Regions from separate parts of the Nitratireductor sp. J20-h4 genome, predicted to be linked through region 1. Evidence: predicted binding sites of a transcription regulator. Region 1 holds the regulator's gene; the other holds the start of a gene.
What was found. The regulator LexA, encoded in region 1, represses DNA repair genes until DNA is damaged. The targets are predictions, from matches to a motif close to TGTTCNNNNTGTGTTCNG.
Positions count from the first base shown of each region.

Region 2: ACT2B0_RS18815 (helicase-related protein) is a predicted target of LexA. The motif match lies at 5,026-5,043, and genes of this name have one in related genera.

Region 1 covers NZ_CM165557.1:1,784,812-1,795,369, reverse strand. Annotated here, with positions in the region: gene ACT2B0_RS08770 (PstA family ABC transporter permease) at 1-228, shown strand, start outside; gene ACT2B0_RS08765 (phosphate ABC transporter ATP-binding protein) at 225-1,046, shown strand; gene lexA (transcriptional repressor LexA) at 1,258-1,968, shown strand; gene ACT2B0_RS08755 (ComEC/Rec2 family competence protein) at 2,068-4,476, opposite strand; gene gltX (glutamate--tRNA ligase) at 4,604-6,028, shown strand; gene gltA (citrate synthase) at 6,232-7,521, shown strand; gene lpxB (lipid-A-disaccharide synthase) at 7,556-8,737, opposite strand; gene ACT2B0_RS08735 (LpxI family protein) at 8,734-9,618, opposite strand; partial or broken gene lpxA (acyl-ACP--UDP-N-acetylglucosamine O-acyltransferase) at 9,602-10,442, opposite strand; gene fabZ (3-hydroxyacyl-ACP dehydratase FabZ) at 10,455-10,558, opposite strand, start outside.
Region 2 covers NZ_CM165557.1:3,902,706-3,913,263, forward strand. Annotated here, with positions in the region: gene ACT2B0_RS18800 (CarD family transcriptional regulator) at 1-363, opposite strand, end outside; gene fdxA (ferredoxin FdxA) at 724-1,062, opposite strand; gene ACT2B0_RS18810 (RNA-binding S4 domain-containing protein) at 1,193-1,570, opposite strand; gene ACT2B0_RS18815 (helicase-related protein) at 1,574-4,861, opposite strand; gene ACT2B0_RS18820 (DUF922 domain-containing protein) at 5,257-5,853, shown strand; gene phbB (acetoacetyl-CoA reductase) at 5,881-6,603, opposite strand; gene ACT2B0_RS18830 (acetyl-CoA C-acetyltransferase) at 6,725-7,912, opposite strand; gene phaR (polyhydroxyalkanoate synthesis repressor PhaR) at 8,146-8,760, shown strand; gene ACT2B0_RS18840 (GlcG/HbpS family heme-binding protein) at 9,026-9,457, shown strand; gene ACT2B0_RS18845 (hypothetical protein) at 9,748-9,987, shown strand; gene ACT2B0_RS18850 (CYTH and CHAD domain-containing protein) at 9,920-10,558, shown strand, end outside.

The sequences.
Region 1 (10,558 bases):
GCCGAGAGCGCCGCCCTGATCTTCACCAGCGGCTACGTGGTGCGCATGCCGGATTCGGTTTTCGATTCCGGACGGACCATGGCGGTCCACATCCTCGATCTGGCGATGAACGTTCCCGGCGGCGACGGCAACGCGTTCGCGACCGCCACGGTGCTCTTGGTCTCGGTCGCCGCCGTCGTCGCTCTGTTTACGGCTTTGGACGGCAAGCAAGGCAGGGAGTTCGTATGAACGTGCAAACCACAGGCCCCCGGACGATCGATGTGTCGCCGGGCCGCGTCGAAGCGAGCCATATTCGCGTCGAAAACCTCACGATTGCCTACGGCGCCCTCACCGCCTTGTCCGACGTCACCTTGTCGATCCCGCCTGGACGCATCACCGCGCTGATCGGCCCGTCGGGCTGCGGCAAGACCAGCCTGCTGACCTGCCTCAACCGTTTGATCGACCTGATCCCGGGCGCCAGGGTGACGGGCCGCATCCTTGTGCGCGACACCGACGTGCTGGGGCGGGATGCCGACCTGCTGCGCTTGCGCAAGCGCGTCGGCATGGTGTTTCAGAAACCGAACCCGTTTCCGTTCTCGATCCGCCGCAATTTTGATATCGTGTTGAGCGAGTTCGGCGTGCGTCGGCGAGCCGACCGCGAGGCGCGCATCGACGAGTGCCTGCGCGCCGTCGGCCTCCAGGCGGAGATCGGTCACCGGCTCGACATGTCGGCCTGCGCGCTGTCCGGCGGTCAGCAGCAGCGCCTGTGCATTGCCAGGGCGCTGGCGACGCGGCCGGAAATTCTGCTTCTGGACGAACCGTGCAGTGCGCTCGACCCGATGTCGACGATGACGATCGAGCGCCTGCTGCTGAAACTCAAGGACAGCGTCACGCTGGTGATCGTCACGCACAATCTGTCGCAGGCAAGACGGATTGCCGACCGGTGCGCGCTGTTCTGGACGCGGTGCGGGACCGGCTATCTGCTCGAGCACGGCACGATGGCCGATCTGTCGGAACGGCCGCAAAACCAGGTCACGGACGACTATCTCAACGGACGAGTGGCGTAACGCCGGGTCGTACACCGCCGAGCGCCCCGACACCGGACGCCCCCCGGCCCCGCGGGCATCGCGCTGACGGGCAGGTCGTGCGCAACTGGCCGCCCGCAGCCCTTGCCGGCGTCCGCCTCGGACATTCAACGGTCGGACACTTGCGGAACAAGGTGAGAACAGATAGAGTTTGTTCTGGTTTTGTTTGTCGATGATTCCGCTGGGGGCGACCATGCTAACCCGAAAACAACACGAACTGCTGCTGTTCATCCATCAACGACTGAAGGAGACCGGCATCCCGCCCTCCTTCGACGAGATGAAGGAAGCGCTCGATCTGGCCTCCAAATCTGGTATCCACCGGCTGATCACCGCACTGGAGGAGCGCGGCTTCATCCGCCGGCTGCCCAATCGCGCCCGCGCGCTGGAAGTGCTGCGCCTGCCGGAATCGATCTCGCCGGGGCTCGGGCGACCGCGCAGCTTTTCGCCGAGCGTCATCGAGGGCAGTCTCGGCAAACCGAAACCCAAACCGGCCCCGCCCGTGTCGGACAATGACGATGCCGGCGGCGTGTCGGTGCCGGTCATGGGGCGGATCGCCGCCGGCGTGCCGATCGACGCCATCCAGCACCAGACGCACGCGATCACCGTGCCGCCCGACATGCTGTCGGCCGGCGACCATTACGCGCTCGAGGTGCGCGGCGATTCGATGATCGACGCCGGCATTCTCGACGGCGACACCGTCATCATTCGCAGCGCGGCGACCGCCAATCCCGGCGACATCGTGGTGGCGCTGGTGGAAGACGCCGAGGCGACCCTGAAACGGTTTCGGCGCAAGGGCGCCTCGATCGCGCTCGAGGCCGCCAACCCGGCCTATGAGACCCGTATCTACGGCCCCGATCAGGTCAAGGTGCAGGGACGGCTGGTCGGCCTAATCCGCCGCTACTGATTTTTCCCCGGCGCCGGGCGCGCCGGGCGGGTTTCGGCCGGAGCCGGCCGGTCCGCGGCCGCGTTCCGGGCCAGCCATCCCGTTGCGACGGCTGACGGCTCAGGTCTTGCCGCCCGTGGCGTCCTTCCCGCCTTTGCGTTTTTTGTCCTTCGTGCCTTTCTTGCCGCGTTTGTAGGGCGCGAGCCCGCGCGCTTCGCGCGAGAATTTGCGGTGCGCGAACCATGGCCGTTCGTTCCGCGGCAGGGCGAAGCGCGCTTCGGCGCGCAGCGGTTCTTCGCTCGCGCTGGCGCCCTCGGTTCCAACCTGCTTGAAACGCACCTCGAGACTGCCGCGGCGGGCGAGATCGCGGGCCGTCACGACAAGAACGTTTCTTGCCCGGCACGGATTGGCGGCGGTCGCGTCGGCGATCACGATCACGCTCGCCCGGCCGCAATATGGCGCGGCCGCGGCCTGGGTTTCGGCGTGCACCACCATGGCGCCGCGTGGATCGACGGCCTCGCAGGTCGCAGCGTCGCAGACAAAGCGCGGGTCGGCGCCGGCCTTGCCGCCGGGTTTTGCGTCGGACGCGGCCCGGTCGGGGCGCTCGAGCGGTTTGACGAAGCCCGTCGCCGCGCGCGCTTTTTGCCAGATGCCGATGGTAAAACCGTTCGGCCGCGCGCGGTTGACGGCGAGCCGGCCGTCATGGCGCATGATCGCGGCCAGTCGCGCGTCCTCCGACACCATCAGGTCGGGCGGCGTGCGCGCGGCGAACGCCGCAATTCCGGCCAGTGCGAGCGGCAGCGCCAGCCAGCGCAGGCCGGTGGTGGCGATGGTGGCGGCCAGAAGCGCGCCGGTGAACAGGATCAGCGCCAGCGGCGGCATCGCGCCAACGGCGTCGATCGGGCTGTGCTCGGAGACCCGGCGCGCCACCGCCACCATGATGGCGATCCCCTGGCCCATCACCGCCAGCGCCGGTCCCTCCAGCCCGACCGGCATCAGCACGCCGGCGGCGACGGCCGGCGGCATGATCAGCGTCGAGACGACCGGCATGGCGGCGAGGTTGGCGATCAGCCCCAGCGGGGCGATGCGGTGGAAATGCCAGATCGCGTAGACCGTGGTCGCGCCGCCCGCGATCAGCGACGTGGCGGCGATGCCGAGTAGAAAATAGGTCAGGCCGCGGCCGGCCTTGCGCAGCGCGCCCTGCGGTGGCGCGCGGCCGGCGCGCCGGCCGGCCGAGGTCCGGGTTGTCCAGCCGGCATAGGCCGCAATCAGCGCCGCGGTTGCGGCGAACGACATCTGAAAACTCGGCCCGACCACTTCGTGCGGCGCCAGCGCGGCGATGATCAGCGCGGCAATCGCCAGATTACGCATGGTGATCGCCGCGCGGTCGAACAACAGCGCGATCAGCATCACCGCGATCATGATGAAGGAACGCTGGGCGGCAACCGCCGCGCCGGAAATCGCCAGATAATAGGCGGCTGCCGCCAGCGCCAGCGCGGCGGCGTATTTTTTGACCGGATGGCGCGAGGCAAAGCCCGGCGCAAGCGCGAACAGCGCCCGCAGCGCCAGCATCACCGTGCCGGCGACCAGCGCCATGTGCAGCCCGGAGATCGACAGGATATGCGCCAGTCCGGCCCGGCGCAGCGCCTCCTCGACCTCCTCGGGAATGCCGGCGCGGGTGCCGGCGATCAGCGCGGCGGCGATCTCGCCCTCCGCGCCCGCGATATGGCGCCGGATCCGGCCGGCGATTGCTTGGCGCATATTGGCCAAGCCGGCGGCGAGACGCCCGGGCGCGCCGGCCGTGCCGGCGGACGGGCGTTTTTCGGGCGTGCCGAGGAAAAATCCGGTCGCGCCGATGCCGGCCATGTAGCTTTCGAACGCGAAATCATAGCCGTAGGGCCTGACCGGTCCGGAAGGCGGGAAAAGCCGCACGACGCCATGAATGCGCTCGCCGGCGGCGATGCCGGGATCGGCGCGCGCGGTGACGCGGACACGATCGGGCGCGTAGCGCAGCAGCGGCCGGCGCGTCGCCTCGACATCGATCGTGAAGCGGGTGCGTCCGCTCGCCTGGTGCTCGACCCTGACCACCCGTCCGGTCAGGACGGTCGAGACGGCGGAGCCCAGCATGGCGGTGTCGGCGCGCACGGTTTCAACCTTGCCGGCGACTGCGCCGGCCGCTGCAAACGCGAACGCCGCGCAAAGCCGTGCCGCGACCCCGTGTCGGGCGACAAGAAACCAGCCCGCCACCGGCCCGACAAGCGCGGCCGCAAGCAACGGCCAGCCCGGCTCGAAGGGCAGCGCGAAATAGAGGGCGGCGCCGGCGCAAAACAGCACCGGAACCAGGAGAAAGGGCGTGCCGCGCGCGTCTTCCAGCGCCAATGCCGCGGCAAGGGCGCGGCCGACGGACGCCAGGGCGCCCGATATGGATGCCGGCCGGGTGCGATCGGGCTGCCGACCGGCCGGCAGACGCGCGCCGTCGGCCGCGGGCGCGGTCGCCGTTTCCAGGCGCTGTGTCTCCATCGTGCTCATCGGGCCGTCGCCTCACGATGCGGCCGGCGCTTGCGCGGCCGGTCACCTATGCTACATGAACGCCGATCAAAATCACCCGCAGGCCGGCCGATCGCGCGGCGGGCCCGCAAACCTCCTGGACATCGCCATGACCAAGACCGTCGTCACGCGCTTCGCGCCCTCGCCCACCGGCTATCTGCATATTGGCGGAGCACGCACTGCGCTGTTCAACTGGCTCTATGCCAGGCATACGGGCGGCCAGATGCTGCTGCGCATCGAGGACACCGACCGCGAACGCTCGACCGAGGCGGCCACCGCCGCGATCCTCGACGGGCTTTCCTGGCTTGGCCTCGACTGGCACGGCGAGCCCGTCTCGCAGGCCGCGCGCGCCGACCGACACCGAGAAATCGCCGAGGAACTGGTGCGGCGCGGCGAGGCCTATTATTGCTACGCCAGCCAGGCCGAGCTGGAGGCCATGCGCGAAAGCGCCCGCGCCGAAGGCCGCCCGCCGCGTTATGACGGGCGCTGGCGCGACCGTGATCCGGCCGAGGCTCCCGCCGGCGTCGACCCGGTGGTGCGCATCAAGGCACCGCGGACCGGCGAGACACTGGTCGCCGACCGGGTCCAGGGCGAGGTCCGTTTCCCGAACAAGGATCTCGACGATTTCGTCATCCTGCGCTCTGACAAGAGCCCGACCTATATGCTGGCCGTGGTCGTCGACGACCACGACATGGGGGTGACCCACATCATTCGCGGCGACGACCACCTCACCAATGCGGCGCGCCAGACCATCATCTACCGGGCGATGGGCTGGGAGGTGCCGACAATGGCGCATATTCCGCTGATCCACGGGCCGGACGGGGCAAAACTGTCCAAGCGGCACGGCGCTCTGGGCGTAGAGGCCTATCGCGCCATGGGCTATCTGCCGGCGGGCCTGCGCAATTATCTGGCGCGGCTCGGCTGGAGCCATGGCGACGACGAGATCATGTCGACTGAGGACATGATCGGCTGGTTCGAGATCGAGGACGTCAACAAGGGCGCGGCGCGGTTCGATTTCAAGAAGCTGGAAGCGGTGAACGGCCATCATCTGCGGTCGATGGCCGACGCGGAGCTGCTCGACCTTTTGATCGCCACCCTGCCTTATCTGGACGGCGGGCCGGCGGTGGCCGAGCGGCTCGACGCGGCGAAAAAAACAATGCTGCTGGCCGCCCTGCCCGGCTTGAAGGAGCGTGCCAAGACCCTGGTCGAGCTGCTTGAGAACGCAGCCTATCTGTTCGCCGAACGCCCGCTATCCTTCGACGACAAGGCCGCCGCGCTGCTCGACGCACCCGCACGCCGGACGCTGGCCGGCGCCCGAACCGCACTGGAAGGCGTCGGTCAGGACTGGAGCGCGGCGACGGCGGAAGCGGCGGTGCGCGACTTCGCCGCCGAAGCCGGGCTGAAACTGGGCGCGGTCGCCCAGCCATTGCGCGCCGCGCTTACCGGGCGCACGGTTTCGCCGGGCGTGTTCGACGTGCTGGCGGTGCTGGGCCGCGAGGAAAGTCTGGCCCGCATCGGCGACGCCATTGGCTGATCGCGATTTGCGCGACGGTGTCGTGAAACGCTATTATGGGTGTGAAAGAACCGGTCCGGCCGGCTCTTTTGCACCGCAGCATTACCGTTTCGGCCAGCTTGGCACGAAACGGGAAATAGGATAGCTAAAGCGCACTTTTGACACCGCGAAATCCCACGCGGCGCTTCCCGTTTGGCTAGCCATTTTAGACGAAGGAGTTCTCCATGACAGATTCCACCGCAAAGCTCGAATATGGCGGCAAAAGTTTGGATTTGAACGTTAGGCCAGGATCCGTCGGCCCGAGCGTGGTGGATATCGCGTCCCTCTACAAAGATTCCGGCATGTTCACCTACGACCCCGGTTTCACCTCCACGGCCAGCTGCGAATCGAAGATTACCTATATCGACGGCGACGAAGGCGTGCTCTTGCATCGCGGCTACCCGATCGAGCAACTCGCCGAGCATGGTGATTTTCTGGAGGTTTGCTACCTGCTGCTTTACGGTGAATTGCCGACCAAGGCGCAGAAGCTGGATTTCGACTATCGCGTGACGCGTCACACCATGCTGCACGAGCAGATGTCGCGCTTCTTCACCGGGTTCCGCCGCGACGCCCATCCGATGGCGGTGATGTGCGGCGTGGTCGGGGCGCTGTCGGCCTTTTATCACGATTTAACCGATATCGCCGATCCGCATCAGCGCATGGTCGCCTCGATGCGCATGATCGCCAAGATGCCCACCATCGCGGCCATGGCCTACAAATACCATATCGGCCAGCCTTTCATGTATCCCAAGAACGAGCTGAGCTATTCGGCGAACTTCCTGCATATGTGCTTCTCGGTGCCCTGCGAGGATTACAAGATCAATCCCGTATTGGCGCGCGCCATGGACCGGATCTTCATCCTGCACGCCGACCACGAGCAGAACGCGTCGACGTCGACGGTGCGCCTGGCCGGTTCGTCGGGCGCCAATCCGTTCGCATGCATTGCCGCCGGCATCGCGTGCCTGTGGGGTCCCGCCCATGGCGGTGCCAACGAGGCCGCGCTCAACATGCTGGCCGAGATCGGCACGCCGGACCGGATTCCGGAATTCATCGACCGCGCCAAGGACAAGGACGATCCGTTCCGCCTGATGGGGTTCGGCCACCGCGTCTACAAGAACTACGATCCGCGCGCCAAGATCATGCAAAAGACCACGCACGAGGTGCTGGCCGAACTCGGCATCAAGGACGATCCGCTGCTGGAAGTGGCCATGGAGCTGGAAAAAATCGCCCTGACGGACGAGTACTTCATCGAAAAGAAGCTTTATCCCAATATCGATTTTTATTCCGGCATCACGCTGAAGGCGATGGGCTTCCCGACCACCATGTTCACCGTGCTGTTCGCGCTCGCGCGCACCGTCGGCTGGATCGCGCAGTGGAAGGAAATGATCGAAGACCCGCATCAGAAGATCGGCCGGCCGCGTCAGCTCTATACCGGGGAAACGACGCGCGACTACGTGGCGATTGCCAAGCGCTAGCCTGTGGCAACGCTTTTGTGATTCGAACGGCGCCTCAGGGCGCCGTTTTTCGTTGGCCAAGCAGGCTCGCGACCGCTTCGGCCGCGATTTCGCCAGCCGGCCGCTCGGTCGCCATCGCGCGCGCGATATCGGCAAAGCCTGCGCGCTGGGCGGCGCGCTGGGGCGTGTCGGCGACCAGGCGCTCGAGCTGCCTGGCGACCAGACCCGGGCTCAGGAAGGAATCGTAATATTCCGGCACGACCGGGTAGTCGGCGACCAGGTTGGGCAGCGATCCGGTCCATGTCGTCAGCAACGAATAGGCGAATTTGAACAGCGGGTCGGCCTTGTAGCACGATACCAGCGGCACGCCGGCAAGTGCGAGTTCGAGCGAAACGGTGCCGGAGGCGGCAAGGGCGGCATCGGCCGTGCCGAAGGCGGCGTATTTTTGCGCCGCCCCGGTGACGATTGTCGGTGCCGTCACCCAGTCGCGCGTCGCCTCGGCAAGCGTCTGTTGCAGGTGCGGCAATGTCGGTATGGTCAGGTCGAGCGTCAGCCCGCGCTGCTGCATGATCGCGACGGTCTCGCCGAACGGCTCCGTCAGCCGCTTGAGCTCCGAGCGGCGCGAACCGGGCAGAACGAGCAGCCTGATCGTTTCTCCCGCCGCGGGCGGAACCTTTGCGCGCTGGCGCTCGGCTGCGGTCACGACGGCGGGATCGTGGACCAGGCGATGGCCGACATAGGTCGCAGGCGGCCCGCCCAGGCGGCGCAGCACCTCGACCTCGAACGGCAGCACGCACAGCACATGGTCGACGAAGGCGGCCATGTGCGCCGCCCGCCCCGGCCGCCATGCCCATACGCTCGGGCACACATAGTGAACGACGGGAATATCGGGCGCGAGCGCGCGCACCTTCTTGGCCACGCGCAGGCTGAAATCGGGGCTGTCTATGGTAATCAGCACGTCGGGCTTGGCGTCGGCCAGCGCGTGTGCCGTGGTTGCGATGCGGCGGACGAGTTGCGGCAGCCTGGCGACCACGGCCGAAAAGCCCATCAGCGCGATTTCCTCCGGGTCGAACAGCGTGCGCAGGCCAAGCCCGGCAAGATGCTGTCCGCCGACACCGAAGAGTTCCGGTTCCTCCCCGAGGCTGATCGCCAGCGCGCGAACAAGATCGGCGCCGAGAAGGTCGCCGGATTCCTCGCCCGCGATCACCGCGACACGCAATGGCGCGCCGGCGCTCATGGGTCGCGCTCGTCGACCCCGGTCACGAAAAGTCCGAGCCGGTTCGCGGTCTCGATCACCTTGCCTTGATCGAGAATGATGGAGCGGCCGGCTTCGACGGCGATCCCGACCAGGCCGGCCGCATGGGCGCCTTCGACGCTGTTGGGACCGATGGCGGGCAGGTCGGCGCGCAATTCCTGGCCCGGCTTGGCGCATTTGACCAGCACGCCGCGGCTGCTCGCCGCGATGCGGCCATGCGTACGCAGGTGGGCGACCCGGGCCAAAAGCCCGTCCGTGCCCTCGATGCCTTCGAGCGCGACCACACGCCCGCCAATGGCGACCGCCGCCTGACCGATATCGAGCGCGCCGATCGCCCGTGCGGCGGTCCGTGCGGCGCTGATGTCGCGGCGGTCCTTGGCGGTCGGCCGCGCACGCGTCAGCGTGACGGCCGTCGCCACCAGATCGGGCAGGATTTCGTGCGCGCCCATCACGGCGAAGCCGCGCGATTCCAGAAAACCGACGATGGCGCGCAAAATGCCGTCGTCGCCGCGCCCCAGCGTGGCGACAACGCGCGGCAGCATCGCGATCAGGTCGACGGTCCATTTCAGGCGCGACAGGGCCGGCCGCCTCTCGATGGCGCCGGCAAGCACGACATGGCTCACCCCCGCCGTTTTCAGGACCCCGACAAGACGGCCGAACTCCTCCAGTTCGATCACTTCATGTTCGAACCGCCAGAGCGGCGAGTCCGGCCTCACCTCGCCGCCGACAATGACCACGAACGGGTTCTGTCCGCGCGCGGCCAGGCCGAGCGCGAGATCGGCCGGTAGCCTGCCGCCGCCGGCGACGATCGCGACGCGCCGGGTGAATTCGGTGGCGCCGGTGGCTTCAGGCGTGCTCGTCATCAGCGGCCGCATCGCTCTCCCCCCGCGGTGGCACGCAGAAATAGCGTTTGTCGCGATCGGTCATGAAGGCGACGATCTGCATCACCGCCTCGACGTCGGAAAACTCGGATTCTGACGATGTCGAGGTTTTCCGTCAGCGGGCGCTGCGGATCGAAAATCTGCCGATAGGCCTCACGCATGCGCAGGATCTGGGCGCGCGGCATGCCGGAGCGGCGCATGCCGACAATGTTGAAGCCTCTGAGCTTGGCCCGGTTGCCCGCCACCATGCCGTAGGGGATGACGTCGCCGACAATCGCCGAGCAGCCGGCCGCGAAGGCGCGGGCGCCGATCCTGACATGCTGGTGGACCGCCGTCAGTCCGCCGACGATCACGTGGTCGCCGAGTTCGCAGAACCCGCCCAGCGTCGAGCCGTGGGTCAAGGTGACGTTGTTGCCGATGATGCAATCATGCGCGACATGGGAATAGGACAGGAAATAGCCGTCGTCGCCGACCACGGTCGCCTTGCGTCCGCCGTCGGTGCCCACATGCATGGTCACGGCCTCTCGAATGACGCAGTTGCGCCCGATCGTCAGGGTTGTGTGACCGCCCTTGTGCTTGGTGTCCTGCGGCTGCCCGCCAAGTGCCGCGTGTGGGTAGATCTTCGTGCCCGCGCCGATCGTTGTGGCGCCGGTCACCGAAATATGGCTGAGCAGTTCGACGCCCGCATCCAGCACCACGTTGGCCCCGACATGGCAGAACGGACCGATGCGCACGTCAGGCGCCAGGCGCGCGCCCGGCTCGATGACCGCGCTTGGATGAATCAGATCTTCGGACCGCTGTTGCATGGGGCTGCGTATTCAGCCGTTCTGTTTGGGCGTCATCATGGCGGATATCTCCGCCTCGGCCACCTTGGTACCCTCGACGGTCGCCACGCAAGCGAACTTGAACACCGCCCCGCGCT
Region 2 (10,558 bases), 2.1 Mb from region 1:
GTCGCGCACCACTTCCGAAATCGAGATCAGATCGCCCGAATTGATCTTGGCGTCGTATTCCTGCGCGCGGCGCGACCACATGGTGCGCTTGACGCGGGCGCGGCCCTGCACGACCTTCAGCGCACGTTCGACATAATCGGTTTCAGCGAGTTTGCGCATGCCCACGGAGGTCGCCTTGGCGACCGGCACTTTCAGCCGCATCTTGTCCTTCTGAAAGTCGATCACGAACAGTTCCAGCTTGTGTCCGGCAACCTCCTGCTCCTCGATCGCGACAATCTGTCCCACGCCGTGCGCGGGGTAGACGATGAATTCCGCGGTCTTGAAGCCCTGGCGGCTTGCGCTTTTCTTCTGCTGGGATGCCATACGCCCTAAACTCCTTGTTTGCGGCTCCGGCTTTTGTGCCGGATTCCTGTCCCGAACGACGAAATGCCGTCCGAAACCCTGGCAGGGACGCAAAACGAACTGTTTCCGGCAAACGGGCAGCGACCGGCGCGCAGGCGGTGAACCTGGCCAAGTCGCCTCGGACCGGAAACTGTAAGCACCTTTCGATGATTAAGGTTTTTGCGCCATCAAAAGACGAGGTAACGCCTATAGGATGATCACTTCTATCACAATTATGCGAAAGAATCAACAACTTGCCGCAACAGCGAACGCCTTCGCGGCCTTATGCTTAAGGTCGCGAAACGTTCAGTCGGCAAATTCGTCGGCCCGGCTGACGGATGCCTAATCGCCCTCTCCGGGCTCCGGAGAAAAATACTTCTCGAATTTATTGTCGACGCCGTCGAAGTCCTTGCCGTCGGCCGGCGGCTCCTTCTTGGCGGTAATGTTCGGCCATTTCTCGGCGTAGTCGGCATTGACCTTCAGCCATGAATCAAGGCCCGGCTCGGTGTCCGGCTTGATCGCGTCGGCGGGGCATTCAGGTTCGCACACGCCACAGTCGATGCACTCGTCGGGATGGATGACGAGCATGTTCTCGCCTTCGTAAAAGCAATCGACCGGACAGACCTCGATACAGTCCATGTATTTGCACTTGATGCAATTGTCGATGACGACATAGGTCATGAAGGCACTCCGGGAGCATGCGGCCTGCAACGTTTGCCGGTGAGGTAGCGCCTTTGCAATAGCCGTGCAAGAGGCGCCTTGTCGTCAATCCGGGACTGCGCGGAATGGTTTTGCGCCGACCGCTGGGGCGTTAGGGTTCGCCGCGCCATTTGTCCATCGCGCGGCGTTCCTTCTTGGTCGGGCGGCCTGCGCCGGCGTCGCGGAGACCGGCCACGACGGGCTTCTCGCTCGCCACCGGCTTCGGCGTCAGGTCCTCGTACAGCGCGCGCGCTTCCGTGGCCGGGCCGCGCCGCATGCCGGTGTCGAGGATGCGGTAGACCAGAATGTCGCGGGCACGCGCAATGGTCAGCACATCGTCGGCGCGCACCTGGTAGGCGGCCTGGGTGATCTTTTCGCGATTGACCCTGACACCGCCCGCCTGCACCAGTCTGGCCGCCAGGGAACGCGACTTGGCCACGCGGGCGTAGAACAGCCATTTGTCGATGCGTTGGCGCTCGGGCCCGGCCATGGTCTACTTCTTGAGCTGCTCCTTGAGCGCGGCCAGCTTGGCAAACGGAGAATCGGGATCGATGCGATCCCGTTTGTCGTCGCGCCGGGGCGTGAAATGCGGCTTGTCCTTGCCGCCTCCGCGCCGATTGCCGCCGCCCTTGCGGCCTGGTTTGCCGGCCCCGTCGCCATCGCCACCGCTCTTGGCGCGCCCGCCCTGGGCCTGGTCGCCTTTGGCATGCTTGTTGAAGCGCTGTCTGCCGTCTCCCTCGCCCGCCGCGTGACGATGTTTGCGCGCTGCGCCGTCGCGGCCGGAGCGGTTCCGGTTGCCGCCCGTGCGGCCGGGGCGCCACAGCGTCACCAGTTTCGGTTCGCCCGTCCCGGCGTCCGCCTCCGTCTGTGCCGCGCCGCCGTCCCCGGCGCTCGTCTGGTCGACGGCTTCGACGGCCGCTGCGGTCTGCCCTTCGCCCGGCCTGACACGATCGGAAGACTGCTTCTCTGCCGGATCATGCCCGACCACTGCCGGCGTTTCGTCGGCAGTGGTTTCCGACGCCTCCGGCGCGGCAACGGGCGCTTCGGCCTCCGCCGCGCCGTCATCCGCGGTCATCGGCGTTTCGACGCCAGCTACGGGATCCGTGTCGTTTGCGCTGAGCGGGTCCGCCTGCGGCGCGGCGCCTTCCGTTGCCGTTTCCGTCCGGCCGTCACCGGCTTCGGCGCCGGCTTCCGTTGTGCCCGTGCCCGAAGCAGGAGCCGGCTCTCCCTCGTCCGTTGCCCCGGCGGCGGCCTGGGCTGCGGCGGAAGCCTTCGCTGCGGCTTCGGCATCGAGCGCGTGGATCCGCGCTTTCACCTCTTCGGCCGGCTTGGGCTCGCCGCGATAGCCAAGGCCCTTGAGAATCTCGTCCATGTCCTCCGCGGTCGCGCCGAGGATCGACATCATCGCCGGCGTGACCACAAAGGCATTGCCGTCGAAGCCCCCGTCGGGGCGCGAGCCCGTACCCGGCCGCCATGCCAGCGCGGGGCGGATCAGATCGGCCAGCCGCTCGAGAATGTCGATGCGCACCGCCCGCCGTCCGAGTCGGCGAAAGCCCGCAAGGCGATAGAATTCCTTTTCGAAGCCCGGCTCGATGACCAGCGACGTCCGCCCGGTGGCGAGCCCGTTGACGACATCGCCGAAACCGGGCTTGTCCTTGCCGTCGTTCGGCAGCGCCCACAACAGCGTCACCAGCCCGGCCGGGCCGGGCTTCAGCAGCGCCGGCACGAAGATGTGATAGGCGCCGAAGCGCACGCCAAGCCGCCGAAGCGCGCCACGCGCCTCCTGATCGAGCCCGCGCACCTCGTCGGCCACCTCGCGGCGGGCGATCAGGCCGAGATTTTCAACCAGCCGGAACGCAATGCCGCGGGCGATGCCGGAAAGCTGTTCGGCGTCGCGCAAATCGACCAGCGGCTTGAGCAGACTGGCGATCTGGAAGGCGACGAAACGCTCGATGCGCGCCGCGATCTTGTCGCGCGCCGGGCCGGTCACCTGCTCGTCGGCCAGAAGCACCGCGCGCGGTCGCAGAATATCCTCGCCGGCCACCAGCGTGGCCACCGGCGCGCCGATCCAGCGCACGACGCCGTCGGACCCGAGCGCAAGGTCGCCGTTGCCGGTGGCCGCGAAGCGCTCGGCACGGGCCTCGAATTCCTGCGCCAGCGCCTTTTGCGCGGCCGCCTTCACCGCGCGCGCGTCCTCGCCGCCGGCCGACTGGTCGGCGGTGAAGCGGAATCCCTGCAATTCGCCGACATGATGGCCCTCCACAAGGACCTGTCCGGACGGATTGATTTCAGCGTCAAGCATCGTGTTTTCTCTCAGCCGCTTCATAAGCACGGAAGTCCTGCGGTCAACGAAGCGTTTCGTCAACCGCTCATGTAACGCATCGGACAGCCGATCCTCGATCTCACGCGTTTTTTCCTGCCAGTGTGCCGGATCGGCAAGCCAGCCAGGACGGTGGGAAACGAAGGTCCAGGTACGGATCTGCGCGATCCGCTGCGACAGCGCGTCGATCTCGCCCTGGGTCGTATCGGCCCGGCGCACCTGCTCGGCCATGTAGTTTTCGTCGACATGACCGCGGCGCACGATATCACTATAGATGGCGCCGATCAGATCGGCATGCTGGGCCGGCGCGATCCGGCGATAGTCCGGCAACGCGCACACATCCCACAAGGCCGCGACCCGCTCGCGCGTCGTGGCCAGGTCGCGGATGGCGGCATCCCGGATCACCGTCTCCAGCGCCTGCTGATCGACCGCCGGCGGCGCCCGGGTCAGCCCTTCGACCGGCGCCGCGGTCTCGATCGACCGGCGCAACGCGTCGAGACTGGAAAACTCGAACTCGGCGGTGCGCCATTGCAGCACCCGGACCGGCTCGAAATCGTGCGCCTCGATCTTTTCGACGAGGTCGTCGTCGAACGGATCGACCTGGCCGGTGACCCCGAACGTACCGTCGCGCATGTGACGGCCGGCGCGGCCGGCGATCTGGCCAAGCTCCGCGGCGGTGAGCTGACGGTACTGGTAGCCGTCGAATTTGCGGTTCTGCGCGAAGGCGACATGGTCGACATCGAGATTGAGCCCCATGCCGATTGCATCAGTGGCGACCAGATAGTCGACATCGCCCGACTGGTAGAGCGCGACCTGGGCATTGCGCGTGCGCGGGCTGAGCGCGCCGAGCACCACCGCCGCGCCGCCGCGCTGGCGACGGATCAGCTCGGCGATCGCGTAGACCTCGTCGGCGGAAAAGGCGACGATTGCCGTGCGCGGCGGCAGCCGTGTGATCTTCTTGGAGCCCGAATAGGCAAGATGCGACATGCGCGGCCGGGTGACGACCGACAGGCCCTTGAGCAGCTTTTCCAGAATGCCGCGCATTGTGGCCGCGCCGAGCAGCAGCGTTTCCTGCCGGCCGCGAAGATGCAGGATACGGTCGGTGAAGATATGGCCACGCTCCAGATCGCCGGCGAGCTGCACCTCGTCGATCGCCACGAAGGCGGCGTCGGTGTCGCGCGGCATCGCCTCCACCGTACAGACCGAGAAACGCGCGCCGGGCGGCTGGATCTTCTCCTCGCCGGTAATCAGCGCGACATTGTCGACGCCGACCTTCTCGGCGACACGCCCGTAGACCTCGCGCGCCAGAAGCCGCAATGGCAGGCCGATCACGCCGGTTTCGTGCGCGACCATCCGTTCGATGGCCAGATGGGTCTTGCCGGTATTGGTCGGTCCGAGAATGGCGGTCACGTCGCGCCCGGACACAATCAGCGGACCATGCTGTTTCGGCTGGATATTCATGAAATGGCAATCAGGCCCTTCGCGCCAATGCCCTTTTGTCGCCGTCCGATTGTTCCGGCGCCATGCACGGTGGGCGAAGTGAGGGCGGATTTCGCTACGAAGACATAGGTGCTTTCGTCTCCGAACACAATCGTCGGCGCACTCGACACGGTGTCCGCCGCAATTGGAACGAGACTGGAACGAATCGGCTACGAATCGCTCACACATGCTGATTCAGGTTTTGTTCCCTGCCCCCATATGGTGTCGACCCGACCGCCGGACACCAGATCGTGATTCAGCCGCCCTGCCGGTGTTGCGTATATCGGTGCCATCAGACTTGGCCTCGGGACGCGGCCGGTGCAGGATGCGGCCTATCGGCCAAACGGCTGCGGGACGGACCCGGGGTGGAGCCGGACATGCGCGGGCATCATCTTGAAACGGCAGTAGCCGGGACAGCGCCGCGATGGCTGTTTGCGGCGGCTTTGCTGCTCGGCGCCATCGCGCCGAGCGCGGGCTGGGCGGGCGACGAAACCCGGATCACCCGGCGTTATTACGCCATCAGCGGCCAATCCCGCGCCGAACTGGTTGCATCGGTGCGGCGCAATGCGCCCCGCGCCGGCTCGGCCTATGGCATCGGCTTCATCGATTTTGACCCGCGCTATACATTCACGCCGCACGCCAGGGGCTGCCGGGTCGACAAGGCCACGGTCGGCCTGCGGATCGTGTTGCGCCTGCCGCGCTGGAACGGAGCCGGGGACACGCCGCGCGCCGTCAGGCGGCTTGCCGCCCGTTTCGAGCGCGCGATCACAGCGCATGAAATGCAGCATGTGCGCATCGCCAAGCGTCATGCAAGACGCATGGCGCGCCAGATCGCTGGTCTCAAGCCGGCCGAGAACTGCTGGAGGTTGCGGCAAACGGCTCAGGCCCTGATCGCGCGACACAAAAAGGCCCACCGCGCCAGTCAGGCCGCCTTCGACCGGCGCACGCGCAAGGCCATCAAGCGGCTCTTGTGAAGACGCCGCGGCAGCGCCGTTCATTCTTCAGCTAAAATACTGTCCGCCATTGGCCGTGATCGTCGAGCCGGTGATGAAACCGGCATCGTCGGAGGCGAGAAAGACAACGCAGCGCGCGATCTCGTCCGCCTCGCCGAGGCGTCCGACCGGAATCTGGGCGATGATCGCCTCGCGCACCTTCTCCGGGACGGCCATGACCATGTCGGTCCCGATATAGCCGGGGCAGATCGCGTTGACGGTAATGCCGTTGCGCGCGCCTTCCTGGGCCAGCGCCTTGGTGAAGCCGAGATCGCCGGCCTTGGATGCGGAATAGTTGGCCTGGGCGAACTGGCCCTTCTGGCCGTTTATGGAGGAGATGGTGATGACGCGGCCGAACTTGCGCTCGCGCATACCGTTCCAGACCGGGTGGGTCATGTTGAAAACACCGTTGAGATTGGTGTTGATGACATCGGCCCACTGCTCCCTGGTCATCTTGTGGAACGGCGCATCGCGGGTGATGCCGGCATTGTTGACCAGGATGTCGACCGGGCCGAGATCGGCCTCGACCTGAGCGATGCCGCCGGCGCAGGCGTCGTAATCGGCCACCGACCATTTGTAGACCGGAATGCCGGTCTCGGCGTTGAAGTTCTGTGCCGCCTCGTCATTGCCGGCATAGTTGGCCGCAACCTTGCAGCCGGCATCCTTGAGCGCGACGGCGATTGCCGCCCCGATGCCGCGCGTTCCTCCGGTGACGATCGCCGTTCTGGCCATGTGGTCTTCCTCCCTGTCTGCGGAGAGGCTTGCGGCCTGCGGCGGCTGGCGAAGTGCGGGTGGAAGCCGCTTCGCTCTTGTCCCGCCGGTCCCGCGCGCCCTCCCTGCTTTCTTGGTTTGCTCAGTTCATCGCTTCCACGCACATGGCGACCCCCATGCCGCCGCCGATGCACAAGGTGGCAAGGCCCTTCTTCGCACCGCGCCGCTGCATCTCGTGCACCAGCGTATTGAAGATGCGCGCGCCGGAGGCGCCGATCGGATGGCCGATCGCGATCGCGCCGCCATTGACGTTCACGATCTCCGGGTTCCAGCCCATATCCTTGTTGACCGCGCAGGCCTGCGCGGCGAAGGCCTCGTTGGCCTCGACCAGATCGAGATCCCCCGCTTTCCAGCCGGCCCGTTCCAGCGCCTTGCGCGAGGCCGGGATCGGCCCCGTCCCCATCACCTTGGGATCGACGCCGGCGGTCGCCCACGACACGATGCGCGCCAAAGGCTTGACGCCGCGACGGGCCGCCTCGTCCTCGCTCATCAGCAGCGCCGCGGCCGCGCCGTCATTGATCCCCGACGCGTTCGCCGCCGTCACGGACCCCTCTTTGTCGAAGGCCGGCCGCAGCTTCTGCATGGCCTCGATGGTGGCGCCGTGGCGGATATATTCGTCGGCGTCGACCACGATGTCGCCCTTGCGCGTCTTGATCGTCACGGCCACGATCTCGTCCTTGAACCTGCCGGCCTTCTGGGCGGCTTCCGCCTTGTTTTGCGAGGCGAGCGCGAACTGGTCCTGGTCGTCGCGGGAAATCTGGAACTGGCGCGCCACGTTCTCCGCCGTCACGCCCATGTGATAGCCGTTGAACGCATCCCACAACCCGTCCCGGATCATGGTGTCGATCATGGCGTAGTCGCCCATCTTCACGCCGGCGCGCAGATGCTGGCAATGCGGCGACAGCGACATCGATTCCTGGCCGCCCGCCACGATGATCCGGGCATCGCCGCTGGCGATCTGCTGCATGCCGACCGCGATCGCCCGCAGGCCCGATCCACAGACCTGGTTCAGCCCCCAGGCGCTGGTTTCCTTGGGCATGCCGGCCGCCATCGAGGCCTGGCGCGCCGGGTTCTGGCCCTGTCCGGCCGTAAGCACCTGCCCCAGGATCACCTCGTCGACCTCGGCCGGCTCGACACCGGCCCGCGCCAGCACTTCCTTGAGCACGACCGCGCCGAGATCGTGCGCGGGCGTGGTGGCGAACGCGCCGTTGAAGGAACCAACCGCGGTGCGCGCGGCGCTGGCGATGACGATGGAGGGCGAAGCGGACATCCTGGTCTCCCTGTGTGCGGGCATCTGGCAACTTTGTTGCCCGTAGCATGGCGCGAGTCAAATTCGAAATGCGCGGCAGAGCGCCTCGCCGCCCCGCAAGCCCGGAGCGGCCGGGCGCTGTTTCCTGCAGCGCACAAATCGCTTTTCATTGATGCGGCTTTGCGCATATCGTGAAATATGCGACATGTCGCAACCGCGGACGAAGTATCGTTTCGGCAATCTGGGAGGTTCGCGTGCCTGGCAAGGACGATCCGGTGATCATCAAGAAATACGCCAACCGCCGCCTCTACAATACCGGCACATCCACCTATGTGACGCTTGAGGACCTGGCCGAAATGGTCAAGCGCGGCGAGGACTTCACCGTACAGGACGCCAAGTCCGGCGAAGACATCACCCATCCCGTGCTGACGCAGATCATTTTCGAACTGGAAAACAAGGACGGGCAGAACATGCTGCCCGTTTCCTTTCTGCGGCAATTGATCTCGTTTTACGGCGACCAGATGCAGATGATCGTGCCCAGTTTTCTGGAGCAGTCGATGTTCGCCTTCGCCAAGGAGCAGGAGCGGTTCCGCGAACAGATGAAGGATGCCATCGGCCAGGCTCCCATGGACATGATGGGCATGTCGACGCCGATGAAGGCGATCGAGGAACAGACCCGCCGCAACATGGAAATTTTCCAGAACGCGATGCGCATGTTCACGCCTTTTCCCGCGACCGCATCCCCGGACACGGCCGATAAACCCGAACAGGCGCCGGCCGCGTCCGGGGATGCGCCCGACGATCTGCGCGACCTGAAGGAGCAGATCGCCGCCATGCAGCGCAAGATCGATGCGATGGACAAGGGCTGAACCACCCGATCGGTTCAACGGCGATCACGAAATCCACGGTTCGAGGTCCGCCATGTGCGGTTTCACGGTGGCAGGCGCCCAGCTTCGGTGGCAGTGCCGTCTTCAACGACCGCGGACGAGCGCACCAACCAGACGAATTCCCGCCGAAAAACGCGCACCTGACACGACACCCTCCCGATTGGTGAAACTATTTCGACAGAACGCGCCGTACAGAACCGGCAGCGGGTCCAATACAGCTGTCACCACATGGAAACGGGAGAGACCCTTGAGCGACCTGAAACTCGAAACCGCCAACACCATCATCGAAACCGCCTTTGCCAAGGGAGCGGAGATCGGCCTGAAACCGCTCGCCGTAACCGTGCTCGATGCCGGCGGGCATCTCGTCGCCTTCCAGCGCCAGGACCTGTCCTCGCTGATGCGCTTCCAGATCGCGTTCGGCAAAGCCTATGGCGCGCTTGCGCTCGGCATGGGATCGCGCGGCATCGACGCCATGGCGCGCGCGCGTCCGCATTTCATGGCCGCGGTATCCGATGTCGCCGGCGGGCGCCTCGTCCCGGTGCCCGGCGGCGTCCTCATGCGCGACGCGGCCGGCCGTCTCGTCGGCGCGGTGGGCGTTTCGGGCGACACGTCCGACAATGACGAAGCCGCCGCGGTCGCCGGCATCGAGGGCGCCGGCCTCGTCGCGGATGGCGGCTGAGAAATCTGGTCGCCGACCACTCGAAAGCCGGCGCAGCGAGCGTGGCGACCGCCTCGACGACGGGCCAGCGACGGTAGGGTTCAGCGGTCTCGTGCCATGGTCCCCGCCTTCGCTCGATAGTGGCGCGCCTCCGGGCAAATCCGCGCCGGACGCTAAACTGTAACAAAATGTCCGCGAGGCCGTCTCCTTAACCGAGGCGGGACGATTTCGGGCGGCCGCGAATGGCGAGGCCGCTGCCGAAGATCCGCCGTGCAAACCGACAAACCGGAGCAAGACACGGAGGCTGCCAGATGCAAACACTCCAGGATGAACGCACAAATCGCCAAATCATCACGATCTACGCGCCGATCTTCATGGAGAAGCTGGAAAGGCTCGAAAGACGCGGACAAGGCCATTGCCTGGAAGCGGTCGAGCTTCGAAAAACCCTCGCGCTGATAGACCGCGCGCAGGCCCGATCCCGCCTTGAAGACGACGCCCGCCGTTTCTCGTCGCTGCCGCGTGACGGGGGCGCAGAGACCCGACCAAGTTGACGATGGCGAGCGCTCCATGTCGGTGAATCGCGAGATCGAATTGAAAGGGGCGATCCGATCCGAGTATCTCGACCGGGTCGAGACCCTTCCGGCAATCGAGCGACGCACGGTCGGGCGGACGAAAACGAGAAAGCTCGTGACCGTCTATTTCGACACGCCAAATTATGCGCTGCGTCGGCTGGGTCTGTCGCTGCGGGTGCGTAAGGTCGGGCGCGCCTATGTGCAGTGCGTCAAGCAGGCGCACAAGAAACTGGGTGGCATTCTGGTGCGGACGGAGTGGGAGGGCCCGGTCCCGAGCCAGGCCCCCGCTATTTCGGTTATCGAGAACAAGGCCCTTCGGCGCCGGATAAAGCGCGTCGGAATCGAGCATTTGCAGCCCGTCTTTCGCACGGACGTTCTGCGCCGCTCGCGAACCCTCAAATTCGAAGACGGCAGCACGGCCTCGATCGATATCGACGTCGGCGACATCCTGGCAGGCGACGCCTCCGAACCGATCGGCGAATTCGAGTTGGAGCTCGAAACCGGCGCCCCCGAACGGATATTCGAACTCGCCTCCGAAATCGGCAAGACG